3 regions of the Mesorhizobium sp. M0663 genome follow, and region 3 is predicted to be linked to each of the others. Evidence: predicted binding sites of a transcription regulator. Region 3 holds the regulator's gene; each other region holds the start of a gene.
The links. Region 3 encodes PhoB, which activates phosphate uptake and scavenging genes when phosphate is short. Its sites were predicted from a motif close to TGTCATNNANCTGTCAT; they were not measured.
Positions count from the first base shown of each region.

Region 1 (4,753 bases), on a different contig from region 3:
TTCGCTATGGCGTCAGCCTCGGCAAGGCCGGTTTCGGATGGACCGGCAGCGCCGTGGTTCAGGCGAGGAAGAAGTGGCCGGTCTGGACGCCGCCGCCGGAAATGATCCAACGCCGGCCGGAACTGGCGAAATACAAGGACGGCATGCCGCCCGGCCCGCAGAGCCCGCTTGGTGCCCGCGCGCTGTATCTCTTCCGTGACGGCAAGGACACGATGTATAGGCTGCACGGCACGCCGGAGTGGGACTCCATTGGGAAGAACGCTTCCTCCGGCTGTGTGCGCTTCATGAATCAGGACATTATCGACCTCTACAGCCGCGTCGATGGCGTCGTGCCGGTCTTCGTGCGCCCGAACCTGTCGGCCGCCGGGAAGATCGCCGCCGTGTCAAACAGGACGGCCGAGCCGATCGATGCAGGCGTGCCAAGGGACGCGGAGATGTTGAGGTAAGTGCCTTCGACTGGATCGTCAGTCGCAGGTTTTGCGATGCTTAGGACACCGTCCTTGCGCGGGCGAGCCGCAACTGAAGGGGCACGACCGCTCAATCGCGCCAGCTCAGGCGGACGCGCTCGGCGCCTCCGCCTGTATGGGTGCCGCTACTTCTTGGCGAGGCCTGGGAGCGTGACCTGATAGACCAGGAACATGGTGTCGACATCGGCGCCATCCTCGGCCTTGTAGGCCGCGCCGACCTGGAAGCCGTCCTGCGTGAGGAAGTCATTGTCATTGGCGACGAACAGGAAATAGTCGTCGGGCAGCTTCGGATCGAGGACGCTCACCACCGACATCGCCTCCCATTTCTCCGAAAGGTTGTTGCGGTCGTTGGGCGCGCCATTGTGCAACCCGAAGCGGCCGAGCTCGCTCTTGTCGTTGATGTCGATGAACGGCGTCAGCTTGGCCGGCGTCACCGATGGATCGAGCTCACCCTTGGGCGCCAGCGGCTTGTCCTTGTCGAACTCTGTGCCGGCGATATCGGTTGCCGCCGACACATCGACGACGCTGATCTCGCGATGGAGCGAGGTGTCGCCCTTCAGCCCCTGGCCGTTGCCGCTGTCGCGCGCCAGCATCAGGAAGGTCTTGTCCGACAGCGCCACGATTTCACTCTGCGCGGCGATCTTGGTTTTGCCCTTGGCATCGGTGAACACCGGCAGCGGCACGACATATTCATGCGCGAGCTTGAGCTGGCCGGGATCCGAGGCATCGTAGACCAGCGCGCGCGTGTTCTGGCGCGTCGAGGCGGAATCGCCGCCATCTTGTCTGGGTGCCGACTGCAGCACGGCAATCAGGAACTTGCCGTCCGGCGTCAGCGCCATGCCTTCGAGGCCCTGGTTGTTCTGACGGCCGGTTTCGGGATCCTTCGGATCGGGGTCTGCCGCGCCAGGTCCCGGATTGTTGGAAGCAAAGTTTGGCGTCCCGTGACGCATCGGGACAAGCGCCGCCGGCGGCTGCGTTGCCGACATCAGACGCCCATCGGCGGAGAAGCGGTAGATGTTCGGACCGTATTCGTCCGAGATGAACATCGTGCCGTCGGGCAGCCGTGCGATCGCTTCGTTATCGAGCGCGAGCTTGCCGTTGGCTTCGGGCAGGATCGGCATGTCGTCGGTCGCGGCACGCACGCCGTTGAGCGGATCGAGCCCGGTTGCGTCGGCGCCCTTGTCGTCGGTCAAAAGCATGGTGTCGGCAAGCGTCGCCCTGAGGCCCGACTGTTCCTGGCCGGCGGCTGGCACTGCACCCGGCGCGATCGGGGCGAACTCGATGGCAATCGTGTTGAGGCGCGGCCGGTAGTCGGTAGTACCGACGACATTGTAGCCGCGATCCGGCAACAGCCACAACGAGCCCTTGTAGCCGTCGGCGCCATGCGTCCAGCCGGCAGCATCGATCGACATCCCTGAGCCGGAGCCAAACGTCTCGCCGAACTTGTCCTTCTGGCTGGCCGGGATGCGGCCGACACCGACCAAGCCTTTGTTGACGAAGCTGACGCCGCCGACGGTCGCGGCATTTTCTGCCAAGGCCGGAGTCAAGGCGGTGAACATCGCCAGCGCGACGGCGAGGGACGCGGTTCGGTGCAGGTTTTTCATGGAAATCCTCTTTGTGACAAAGCTGCCGGGGCCCGAAAAAGCGCCGCGTCGCATCGAGGATGCCGCGAAAGCCTTCGGAGAAGCGATCTAGGACGCGAACATGATACTTGCGTGACAGTGCCGGGCTTGCTTGTCCCTCGTGGTCGCAACTGGCCTGGGTATGGCGAATTCGTCGTCGCCGAGCGAGCAATTAACAACTTTACAAATAATAGTTCTAATGTAAAGTTATGACAATGAAAGGTCCCCGATGACAGCCTATCGTTTCGCCACCCGCCTCAATTCCTTTGCCTCGCGGCCACAGGCCGAGTGGCCCGATCTTGTCGGCAAACCGTCCATGCTGCAAATGGCGGCACGTGCGGCGAAGGTTGCGGAGTTGACCGATCTCGACCTCAACTTCCCCGACCATGTCGATGAAAAGCCTGCGGAAATAGCGCGCAAACTCGGCGATATCGGGCTTTCCATCAATGGTTTCGCCATGCGCTACTACTCCAACCCGGCCTTCAAGCTCGGCGCCTTCACCAACCCGGATCCTTCCGTTCGCCGCGAGGCCATCGACCTGACCAAGGCCGGGATCGACGCCGCGCGCGAGGCCGGCGCCAGCCTGATGACCTTGTGGCTCGGGCAGGATGGCTTCGACTATGCCTTCCAGGCGGACTACGCAGCGCTCTGGCAACACGAAATCGATGGCATTCGTGAAGTTGCGGCGCATGATCCGGGCTGCCAAATCAGCCTTGAATACAAACCCAACGAGCCGCGCTCCTACAGCCTGATGCCGGATGCGGCGACGACATTGCTGGCGATCCGCGAGATCGGCCTGCCCAATCTCGGCGTGACGCTCGATTTCGCCCATGTGCTCTATGCCGACGAGCAGCCGGCTTTCGCCGCCGCCCTCGTGGCACGCCACAGCAAGCTGCTCGGCGTGCACCTCAACGATGGCTACGCCAAGCGCGACGACGGCTTGATGGTCGGTGCCGTGCATACGCTGCAGACGATCGAGCTGCTCAGGCAGATCGGCCGCGACGGCTACGCCGGCGCCATCTACTTCGACACGTTTCCCGATATGACCGGGCTCGACCCGATCCACGAATGCGAAGTCAACATCGCGACTGTCAAGCGCATGCTGCGCGTCGTCGATCGGCTGGACGGGGACAACCGCATGTTAGCCGCCGTCGACCGTCAGGACGCGATCGCGTCGCAAGCCATTATCCAGGAAGCCATGCTCGGCCCGGACAGCTGAAGCTCCGGCGCCATCACCGTTTTCAACCAGGGAGGAAAGACCATGAAATTTCTGCTTGCCACCGCCACCGCTGCCCTGATGGCGCTGTCTATAGGCTCGTCGTTTTCCGCGGACCTCGCGCCGCTCAATTCCGACACCGAGAAGGATCGCATCGACTGGTCGCAGCTCGAGGCCAAGTTCGGGGCCTTCCCCAAGCTGCCCGAGGGCACCAAGGCGGGTGCGGTCTCCAAGACGCTGACCAACGAATACTGGCGCTCGCTGGGAGAGGGCTACAAGTCGTTCGGCGACCGCACCGGCGTGCCCGTGGTCTACCAGGCGGCGCAGAGCGAGGGCGACCAGCTCGGCCAGCTCACCATCGCCGAAGGCCTGGTCACGCAAGGCTACAACGTGCTGCTCGTTTCGCCGCAGACCGACTCCAACCTGCAGCCGATCATGGAACAGGCCAAGGCAGCCAATGTGCCGGTGGTCAACGTCAACGACGCGGTCATCCCGCAGGCTGAGCACTATGTCGGCAATGTCCAGCGCGACAACGGCGTGCGCGTCGCCAAATGGTTCATCAAGAACCGGCCGGATGGCGGCAAGGTCGCCATCGTCGAAGGCCAGGCCGGCGTCTACGCCGCCGTCCAGCGCACCGACGGCTTCAAGACCACCATCACCGAAGCCGGCAAGTTCGAGGTCGTGGCCAGCGTCCCCGGCAACTGGGATCGTCAGACCTCCTACGACGCGGCCACCAACATCCTGCAGCAGCACCCCGATCTGATCGGCTTCTATGCCAACAATGACGGCATGGCGCTGGGCATCGTCGAGGCGGTCAAGGCTGCCGGGCTGCAGGACAAGGTTGCGGTCTTCGGCACCGACGGCATCTCCGACGCCTATGCCTCGATCCGCGCCGGCGAGCTGACCGGCACCGTCGATTCGTTCCCGGTGCTGACCGGCGAGGTGGCGCTGGAATCGGCGCTGCGACTGGTGGCCGGGCAGAAGCTGCCGCGCGTCGTCGCCACGCCGCAGGCGCTGATCACCAAGGACAATGCCGACCGCTACTCTGGCGCCGGCGACGCCGTGCGCAAGGCGCTGCTCGAGGACGCGGCAGCGGGCCAGTAGAGCAGGGCCGGCAGGTGCCGGCCTTGGGTCGGCACCTTGCCTGGAGAACCGAAGCAATGTCAGTCATCTCCCGGCTGCAATTCGAGGGCATTTCCAAGGTGTTTCCGGCCGTGCGGGCGCTGAGCGATGTGTCCTTTTCGGTCGGCGCCGGCGAAATCCATGGGCTGCTCGGTGAAAACGGCGCCGGCAAATCGACGCTGCTGCGCATACTGTCAGGCGTCTACCGACCGACGGCGGGAAGCGTGCTGATCGATGGCAAGCCGGTGACGCTGAACAATCCGGTCGCCGCACGCGCCGCGGGCGTGGCGATGATCCATCAGGAATTACAGCAGGTGCCACGCCTC
Region 1 covers NZ_JAMYPX010000008.1:154,068-158,820, reverse strand. Annotated here, with positions in the region: gene NKI54_RS17235 (L,D-transpeptidase) at 1-446, shown strand, start outside; gene NKI54_RS17230 (esterase-like activity of phytase family protein) at 593-2,071, opposite strand; gene NKI54_RS17225 (TIM barrel protein) at 2,319-3,308, shown strand; gene NKI54_RS17220 (sugar ABC transporter substrate-binding protein) at 3,351-4,409, shown strand; gene NKI54_RS17215 (sugar ABC transporter ATP-binding protein) at 4,466-4,753, shown strand, end outside.
Region 1: a site for PhoB is predicted at 2,172-2,188, ahead of NKI54_RS17230 (esterase-like activity of phytase family protein). Genes of this name have one in related genera too.

Region 2 (4,753 bases), on a different contig from region 3:
AGCCTGGGCGATTTTTGGGGTGTGAAAATCGAGGGCAGGCTTGCGGCAATGGCCGGCGAGCGCATGAAGCAACCTGGCTATACCGAACTCAGCGGGGTGTGCTCACATCCGGAATTTCGCGGCGGTGGCCTGGGCAAGCTGCTGTCCCTATTCGTGGCAAACCGGATAGTGGCGCGCGGCGAAGTTCCCTATCTCCACGCCTATGCCAGCAACGCCGCGGCCATAGCGTTATACGAGTCCATCGGCTTCAGGTTGCGAAGCACAATGAATGTCGCCGTGGTTCAGCGCAGCGAATGATTAGTCGGCGCCTGATGCGCAGCATGGATGCATCCCGTATCGGAAGGAAGGATTTCGTATGGCCGAAATCCTTCCTTGAGACTGCAAGACCTTGCTGCGTGTCAGACCGCGATCTTGCCGCCGCCTTGCCTGGTGATGGCAACGACCGCCGGGCGCACCGGCATGTCCGGCTTGAAGTCGGGCCAGCGCGTCGACAAATCCTCATAGTAGGACGGACGGCCGAAAGCCTCCCAGTCCTCGCCGCCGTCGCCCGGATGCTGGACGGCAACGAAGGCGGTCTGGTCGTCCGGCGCAAACAGGGGACCGCACATTTCGGCGCCGATCGGCACGCGGAAGAACAGCTTTGATGTCGCCCGTGCCGTCCCCTCCGTATCGACAGCCCACAGACCATCGGTGCGGCCGGTGGCTTTCGGGCCTTGGCCGTCGGTGGCGACCCAGAGGCGGCCGGCCGAATCGACCGCGCAATTATCCGGCATGCCGAACCAGCCATTGGCGGTGGTTGCGGTCGAGAAGGTGGCGCCGACGTCGGCCACAGCGGGATCGCCGCATTTCAGCAGGATTTCCCACCTGCCCTTTGTCGCGGTGAAATCACCGCCGTCCTCGACGATCTCGATGATGTGGCCAAAGGCATTTTCGGCACGCGGGTTGGCGGCGTCGACCTGGTCGGCCTTGCGCTTCGAATTGTTGGTCAGCATGACATAGACCCTGCCGTTGGTGGCATTGGGCTGGATGTCTTCCGGACGGTCCATCTTGGTGGCGCCGAGCAGGTCGGCGGCGCGGCGCGTCTCGATCAGCACGTCGGCCTGGCTGGCAAAGCCGTTCTCCGCCGTCAGCGGCCCTTGGCCGAAGACGATCGGCAGCCACTCGACCGAACCGTCGTCGGCAAACTTGGCGACATGCAAGGTGCCGTCGTCGAGCAAATCCATGTTGGCGGCGCGGTCGTCCGGATCGAACTTGCCTGTGGTGACGAACTTATAGACATAGTCGAAGCGCTCGTCGTCGCCGAGATAGAAGACGACACGGCCATCCTTGGCGACGATTGATTCGGCGCCCTCATGCTTGAAGCGCCCCATCGCGGTGCGCTTCCTCGGCGCCGAAGTCGGATCCTGGACGTCGACCTCGACGATCCAGCCGAAGCGGTTCGGCTCGTTCGGCTCCTTGCCGATGTCGAAACGGTCGTAATGCGCTGCCCATTCATAGGCACCTTCGGGAATGCCGAGGCGCTTGTAATTGGCGGCTTCCTTATGCCCCTGCGGCAGCTCGCCCGAGAAATAGCCGTGGATGTTCTCCTCGGCCATGACATAGGTGCCCCATGGCGTGACGCCGCCGGCGCAATTGTTGATGGTGCCGATGATCTTCGTGCCGGTCGGATCGGCGCTGGTCTTGACGCGGTCGTGGCCGGCGACCGGGCCGGAGAGCGCGATCTCGGTGTTGGAGGTGATGCGGCGGTTGAGCTTGCCGTCGCGAACGACCTGCCATTTGCCTGATACCTTGCGTATCTCGACGATAGTGCCGCCATGCGCCGTCATCTCGACGTCGACTTGTTCCTTGCTGAGGGGCGCCTGCTTGGCCTTGCCGTCGACGATGGTGACGAGGCCCGGAAACATCAGGTGCGGATTGGTGTATTCGTGGTTGACCACCAGCAGGCCGTGCTCGGCCGAGCCGTCGATCGGGATATAGCCGACATAGTCGTTGTTGTAGCCGAATTGTCTGGCCTGGGCTTCCGCCGACTGTTTTGTCGGATCGAATTCCGGCGAATCGGCGAACAGCGGATCGCCCCAGCGCAGCAGTACATCGGCGTCATAGCCGGGTGCGACGTGATGCTTGTCGTCGATGCCGGCCTCGAGCTCGTCAAAAGCGAAGGCGGAGCCTTCGGCGGCGCGGGCATTGTCGGCGGTGATCAGCGCCAGCGGGCTGACGGTAGCGGCTATGGCCGAGACGGCAAGCGAGCCCTTGAGGAAGCCCCGGCGCGAGAACCGCGCGGCGATGATCTCACCCATGGTGCGGTTGTTGGTGGGATTGGCTCCTGGCCCATCATTTTCCTCGAGCACGCTGGTGCGGAAATGGGCGTCAGGGGAGCGATGTTCGGTCATAGTGGGCCTGCCTCTGGCTGGATGGATTGCTGGAGCGTGTTGCCTGGCCAATCCGGTATCGCCGGCAGGTCACAGTTTGATGACATGCCGGCTAATTACCATCTGCGATTTCGTGTCCAACATCGGGCCCGCTTGACCGCGACCGGCGCTTCGGAAACAAGAGCTGCGGCAGGCGCGTAGGGACACATCGGGAGAGAACAAAAGTGAGTTTCTGGGGACTTGGGCAGCTCTGCGTTTCGACGGTAATCTTCCTGCTGGCGGCGATGGCCGCAAAACAGTGGGGGCTGGCGCCGAGCCTCGGCAAGATTGTGCTGACGTTGGCGCTCTATTCGCTGGGCAATCTGATCATGCTGAGGCTGATCCGTGAATTCGGCATGTCGGTGTCGTTCAGCCTGTCGGCGGTGATCCAGCTGGTGTCGGTGAATGTGGTGGCGCTGGTCTTCTTCGGCGAGCGCGTCAATGCCTTACAGGCAACCGGCATCGTGCTTGCCATCGCAGCTGTGGCGCTGATCACGCTCGGGCCCTATCTGCAAAGGCTGTAACTGCGATCGGGCCGATGAAGAAGATTGCAAGCAGACTGCGCAACTGGCTGGAGTTCCCGGTTCTGCTGGCCGGGCTGGTCATTGCCGGCGGGCTGTGGGGGTTCGAGGAGCTGATGGAGCTGGCGCGGGCCACCACGCCGCATGCCTTCGACACCGAAATCCTGCTTGCCTTCCGCAAGGCCGGGCAGCCCGACAATCCGATCGGACCGGCGTGGCTGGAAGGGGCGATGCGCGACATCACCAGCCTCGGCAGCGCCAGCGTACTGGTGGTGATCACGGCAGCAATGATCGTCTACCTGCTCCTTATCCGCAGGCCAGGCGCGGCGCTTCTCATGTTCGTCGCGGTAGCGGGCGGCCAGCTCCTGTCAAGCGTGCTGAAATTCGACATCGACCGGCCGCGCCCTGATCTGGTCTCGCATCTCGCCGATGTGGCATCGCTTTCGTTTCCGAGCGGCCACGCCATGCTGTCGGCGGTGACATATTTGACGCTGGGCAGCATGGCGGCGCGGTTTTTGCCCGGGCGGACAACGAAGATCTATGTACTCGGGCTGGCGGTGCTGACGACGGTGGTGGTCGGCATCAGCCGCATCTATCTCGGCGTCCACTGGCCGTCCGACGTATTGGCCGGCTGGTGCGCCGGCTTTGCCTGGGCGATGCTGTGCTGGCTTGCGGCACGGTTCCTGCAGCGATGGCTTGGGCGGGCCGACGGCACCTGACTCAAATCAGCCTGTTGATCAGGCCATGACCGCAGCCTGCCAGCAGGAAAACCATCGACAGCAAGGCTGTCGAGGTCGCCAACGCTTTGAATATCTTCACCCGCTCATCCTTTTGAAGTCGTGCCTGTGAAATCGGGATCGCAGTGGATGTCCCGCCAAACGATGCCGAGGTTTGTAGCATGACAGCGCATCGGCTGGCAAAGAGTGCTGCATGTTTGGAGGCAGACCATCAATCCTTGGTGCAGGAAGACGTCGCCGACCGCGCCAGCGCAGGAACTTCATCCTCGACTGTTCGGCGGTGCCGTTCTTCGATTCAACGGCGGCCAATGTCATCGAGGGTGCGGCCCACAAGGCGAGCCGCGCCGGCGTTCGCTTCATTATATCAGGCGCTTCGCCGCAGATACGCCGCATGCTGATCAACCACGGCGTCAAGCGGCCGCTGGTGACTTATGCCGCCTCGATCACGGATCGCGGGCGCAGCTGAAGAAAGCCGCGCCCGCCGCCTGAGCCGATGGCTGGCTTAGTCGAGGCCCAATGCCGCGATCTCGCCGTCGTTCATCAGCGGCACGAAGATTGTCGACTTGCCGTCGGTGCCGATGTCGGCGCTGCCCGGTTTGAACGTCGCAACCGCTTGCGGCGTGCCGCCGGCTTTGTAGCGGTAGAGCGTGCCGGTCATATACGCGGTGGCGTAGATGCTGCCGCCGATGGCAACGACGCCATCGAGGTTGGCAAACTTTTCCGCGCCGGGCAGTGGCGAAACGGCCTTGGTAGCAAGATCGACCGAGAGCAGGCCGCCCGGCTCCGCGGTGCTGAAGTCGGGCTTGATGCCCTTGCCCCAGGAAGCGACGATCAGCCGGCCGCCATCGGCGAAGATGCCATTCGGCGAAGCAAGCGCCGCATCCCTGACGAACAGTTCGGGCCGGTCGCCGTCGATGCGATAGATCGTATCGGCAAGCATATCCGTGACGTAGATCTTGCCGGACGCGTCGGCGGTCACGTCGTTGAGGAAGACCGCGTTCGGCACGTCGATCGTCGATGTTAGCTTGCCGCTTGCGAGATCGACGACGCGCACATGGGTGAGGTCGGCGACGTAGAGTTTGCCGCC
Region 2 covers NZ_JAMYPX010000030.1:18,650-23,402, forward strand. Annotated here, with positions in the region: gene NKI54_RS30235 (GNAT family N-acetyltransferase) at 1-297, shown strand, start outside; gene NKI54_RS30240 (PhoX family protein) at 399-2,390, opposite strand; gene NKI54_RS30245 (hypothetical protein) at 2,594-2,932, shown strand; gene NKI54_RS30250 (phosphatase PAP2 family protein) at 2,947-3,648, shown strand; partial or broken gene NKI54_RS30255 (sodium-independent anion transporter) at 3,908-4,132, shown strand; gene NKI54_RS30260 (SMP-30/gluconolactonase/LRE family protein) at 4,169-4,753, opposite strand, start outside.
Region 2: a site for PhoB is predicted at 2,459-2,475, ahead of NKI54_RS30240 (PhoX family protein). Genes of this name have one in related genera too.

Region 3 (4,753 bases):
AGCCTGCCGGTGACCATCTTCCAGTTCGCTCTCAGCCCTTACGAGGAATGGCAGCAACTGGCGTGGACCGGCGCACTCATAATCACCCTGACGGTTCTGGGCTTGAGCATCCTCGCCCGCAGCCTTACCGGACGCAGAGAGGACAGATGACACAGATGTTGTCCCCAGACATGACGATGGCCGAAACGGTCGCCGAGAAGACGAAGATCGAGGTCAAGAATCTCAACTTCTACTACGGCCAGAGCAAGGCGCTGAAGGACATCAGCCTGTCGCTGCCTGAGCGCAGTGTCACGGCCTTCATCGGCCCTTCGGGCTGCGGGAAATCGACGCTGCTGCGTGTGTTCAACCGCATCTATGAGCTCTACCCAAAACAGATGGCCGAGGGCCAGGTGCTGCTCGACGGCAAGAACATTCTCGACCGGTCGCAGGATCTCAACCTCCTCAGGACCAAGATCGGCATGGTGTTCCAGAAGCCGACGCCGTTCCCGATGTCGATCTACGAGAACATCGCCTTCGGCGTCAGGCTCTACGAGAACCTCGGCAAGTCCGAGATGGACGGCCGCGTCGAACAGGCGTTGAAGCGCGCCGCGCTGTGGAGCGAGGTCAAGGACAAGCTCAACGCCAGCGGCTTGAGCCTATCTGGCGGCCAGCAGCAGCGGCTCTGTATCGCCCGCACCGTGGCCGTGAAGCCGGAAGTCATTCTGCTCGACGAACCGGCTTCGGCCCTCGACCCGCTGTCGACTGCCAAGATCGAGGAACTGATCGACGAATTGCAAGCCGACTACACGATCGTCATCGTCACCCACAACATGCAGCAGGCGGCGCGCGTGTCGCGCCAGACCGCCTTCATGTATCTGGGTGAACTGGTCGAGTTCGACCGGACCGAGAAGATCTTCACGTCGCCCCGCGAGAAGCGCACGCAGGACTACATCACTGGCCGCTTCGGCTGAGCCGTTCCGATCATGCATATGAGGACAGGACCATGGGCGAACACACAGTCGCTTCTTTCGACGAGGATCTCGAGCAGATCAGCAAGCTGATCCGCGACATGGCCGACCTCGCCGGTTCGATGGTCGGCGGGGCGACCAAGGCCCTGTTGAATTCCGACAACGTGCTGGCGCAACGCGTCGTTTCCGACGACGCCATCATGGATGCGCGTCAACGCGAACTGGACGACCGCGCCATAACCCTGATCGCCAAACGCCAGCCGATGGCCCACGATCTTCGCCATGTGGTCGGAGCGATCCGCATGGCGGGCGACCTCGAACGCATCGGCGATCTTGCCAAGAATATCGCCAAGCGCGTGAGTGCGGTCGGCCTCAGCGCCACGCCGCGGGACCTGTCGCATTCCATCGACGCGATGGCGCAGCTGGTTCTCATCCAGGTGCAGGGTGTCATCGAGGAATATGCTGCAGGCGATGCGGCCGCGTTGGCCAAGCTGCGTGCCGCCGACGAGCGCATCGACGTCAAATACACGTCCGTGTTCCGCGAGCTCTTGACCTACATGATGGAAGATCCGCGCAACATCACCGCTTGCACGCACCTGCTGTTCTGCGCCAAGAATCTGGAGCGGATCGGCGACCATGTCACCAACATCGCCGAAAATGCGTATTATGTGCTGACCGGCGAGCAATTGCCGGTCAATCGTCCGAAGCAGGACGAAACGACAATGTCCGCACCGGTGACATGATGGGGGTGCCCAGCCGATGATCGCACCACGCATAATGGTGGTGGAGGACGAGGAGCCGTTGGGTGTGCTGCTCCGCTACAATCTCGAATCCGAAGGCTACCAGGTCGAGGTGGTGACACGCGGCGACGAAGCCGAGATCCGTTTGCAGGAGAATGTGCCCGACCTTTTGGTGCTCGACTGGATGATACCAGCGGTTTCCGGCATCGAGCTCTGTCGTCGGTTGCGGGTGCGCCCCGAAACCGAGCGGCTGCCGATCATCATGCTGACCGCGCGCGGCGAGGAGAGCGACCGGGTGCGCGGTCTTTCGACCGGCGCCGACGACTATCTGGTCAAACCGTTTTCGACACCGGAATTCATGGCCAGGGTCAAGGCGCTGCTGCGGCGCGCCAAGCCGGAAGTGCTGTCCAGCGTGCTGAAGGTCGGCGACATCGTGCTCGATCGCGAATCGCACAGGGTCTATCGCAAGAAGAGCGAAATCAGGCTCGGGCCGACCGAATTCCGGCTGCTCGAGTTCATGATGCGGCATCCGGGCCGTGTCTTCTCGCGCAGCCAGTTACTCGATAATGTCTGGGGCGAGACAATCTACATCGACGAACGCACCGTCGACGTGCATGTCGGGCGGCTGCGCAAAGCCGTCAACAACGGCCGGATGCCGGATGTCATCCGCACCATCCGCGGTGCCGGCTATGCGATCAGGGAAGATTGACCCGCCTGGTCAGGCTACGTTCTTTCTGACGCTGGGCCTCATTTGCGCGCCCGGCGCGAAAATCTCCTGGTCGACGAAGCTTAACGCCCGCATCGCGCAGCCTTCGCGGATCAGCGGCAATTCGTTCGGCTCTGTATCGAAGGAGATCGAGCCTGAATGCTGGCCGCCGGCGGTCTGGGCGATTGCCTTCCGCAAGGCCGGCTCGATCAGATCGAAGGCGGCGGCACTGGCGCCGACCATCGCGACCGGTGCCGGATCGATCAGCGCGAACAGCGAGCCGAGACCGAAACCCAGCGCTTCGCCGGCCTTGCGGTAGGCCTCGCGTTCCGGCCCATCTTTCTCGCGCGCCTGGGCCGCCAGTGCTCGCATGTCGGCGTCGCTGACGTCGGCGACCGGTTCGCTGTCTTCGCTCATCTGCCTGGCGTTGCGCCAGATGGCGTAGTTGCCGGCATAGGCCTCGATGCAGCCGCGCCGCCCGCAACGGCAGAGCGCGCCGCCCGGACGATGGATCATGTGGCCAAATTCGCCGCCCGAGGAATGCGTCCCGGTGAACAGTTCGCCCTTCAGCACCAGCCCCATGCCGATGCCATGCGAAAGCAGGATGGCGATGAAGTCGTCGCGATAGCGATCCGGATTGCGCCAGCGCAAAGCCACCGCCATCATGTTGCAGTCGTTCTCCACCGTTGCCGGGATGCCGAATTCGTCCTCCAGCATGTCGGCAAAGGCGATGTCGGTCTGCGGCGTGATCGGCGACCACAGCATGGCGCGTGCAGGGGAGTCGGTAATGCCCTGAATCGCCAGGGCGATGCGGGCGACACTGCGGACGTCAAGGTCTGGATCCTGCAGCCGGCGCCGGACGATGGCCATGCATTCACGGATCAGCTCGTCGCGCGGCATGGTCAGCGTGTCCAGCCGGCGCTGTTCCTCGGCGACCACCTGTCCCGTATAGTCGATAATGGCGGCCGACAGGAAATTCAGCGACAACACCACGGTCAGCACCGCCGCCGCTTCCGGGTTGAGGGCGAGGCCGACCTGCGGACGACCGCGTTTCAACGAAACGGGCTCGCTTGCCTTGCTCTCGGCGAGGATGCCTTCCCGTATCAGGTCGGAAGAGATCGCCGATATGGTCGAATGACTGAGGCCGGTGGTAGCTGCGATCTCAGTACGCGATGGCTGGCCGGCCCGGCGCACCGCCGAGATCACCATCGCCCGGTTGCGCCGGCGCAAATCGTCATGGCGGATTCCGACCGACATTGTTTTGCTTTCCTCCCGGTTGCCGCGGCCGCTCATGAACCGGAAGCCGTCGGTAATGTCCGACAAATAGTGTCGGATGCAGGCAAATAGTGTCAGATGCAGGTGGCGCTGTCATCGTTTATTCCGACGCTCGAAAAAACTCGCAGAGTCATCAAAATCCATCAGAATCGATGTTGACAGCAGCCGGAGATCGGGCCAGTATTTTTTCGAGGCTCGAAAAAATTAGAGCTTCTAAGCTGGTCTTTGAGCCAATTGGTCACGCCGTACGCGGCGCAGGGAGGATATGATGAAGAAATTCACGACCGCCATTCTGGCGGGTGTCGCCATGACGCTGGCGCTGGCGTCGGTGGCGCAGGCTAAAGACAAGGTCATCGGCGTTTCCTGGTCGAACTTCCAGGAAGAGCGCTGGAAGACCGACGAGGCCGCAATGAAGGCGGCCATCGAGGCCGCAGGCGACAAGTATATTTCCGCCGACGCACAGTCCAACCCCGGCAAGCAGCTCACCGACGTCGAGAGCCTGATCTCGCAGGGCGCCAACGCACTGATCATCCTGGCGCAGGACGCCTCGGCCATCGGGCCGGCCGTGCAAAAGGCACTGGACGAAGGCATCCCGGTCGTCGGCTATGACCGGCTGATCGAGAACAAGGACGTGTTCTATCTGACCTTCGACAACAAGGAAGTCGGCCGCATGCAGGCCCGCGAAGTCTTCAAGGTGAAGCCGGAAGGCAACTACGTCTTCATCAAGGGTTCGGGTTCCGATCCGAATGCCGATTTCCTGTTTGCCGGTTCGATGGAGGTGCTGAAGGAGGCCATCGACGGCGGCAAGATCAAGAATGTCGGCGAGGCCTATACGGACGGCTGGCTGCCGGCCAACGCTCAGAAGAACATGGAACAGTTCCTGACCGCCAACGACAACAAGGTCGATGCCGTAGTCGCCGCTAATGACGGCACTGCCGGCGGCGTCGTCGCCGCGCTGACGGCGCAAGGGCTGGCCGGATCGGTTCCGGTTTCGGGCCAGGACGGCGACCACGCCGCGCTGAACCGCATCGCGCTCGGCACACAGACCGTGTCGGTGTGGAAGGATGCGCGCGAGCTCGGCAAGA
Region 3 covers NZ_JAMYPX010000005.1:103,902-108,654, reverse strand. Annotated here, with positions in the region: gene pstA (phosphate ABC transporter permease PstA) at 1-150, shown strand, start outside; gene pstB (phosphate ABC transporter ATP-binding protein PstB) at 147-950, shown strand; gene phoU (phosphate signaling complex protein PhoU) at 983-1,690, shown strand; gene phoB (phosphate regulon transcriptional regulator PhoB) at 1,707-2,396, shown strand; gene NKI54_RS12680 (ROK family protein) at 2,406-3,650, opposite strand; gene xylF (D-xylose ABC transporter substrate-binding protein) at 3,937-4,753, shown strand, end outside.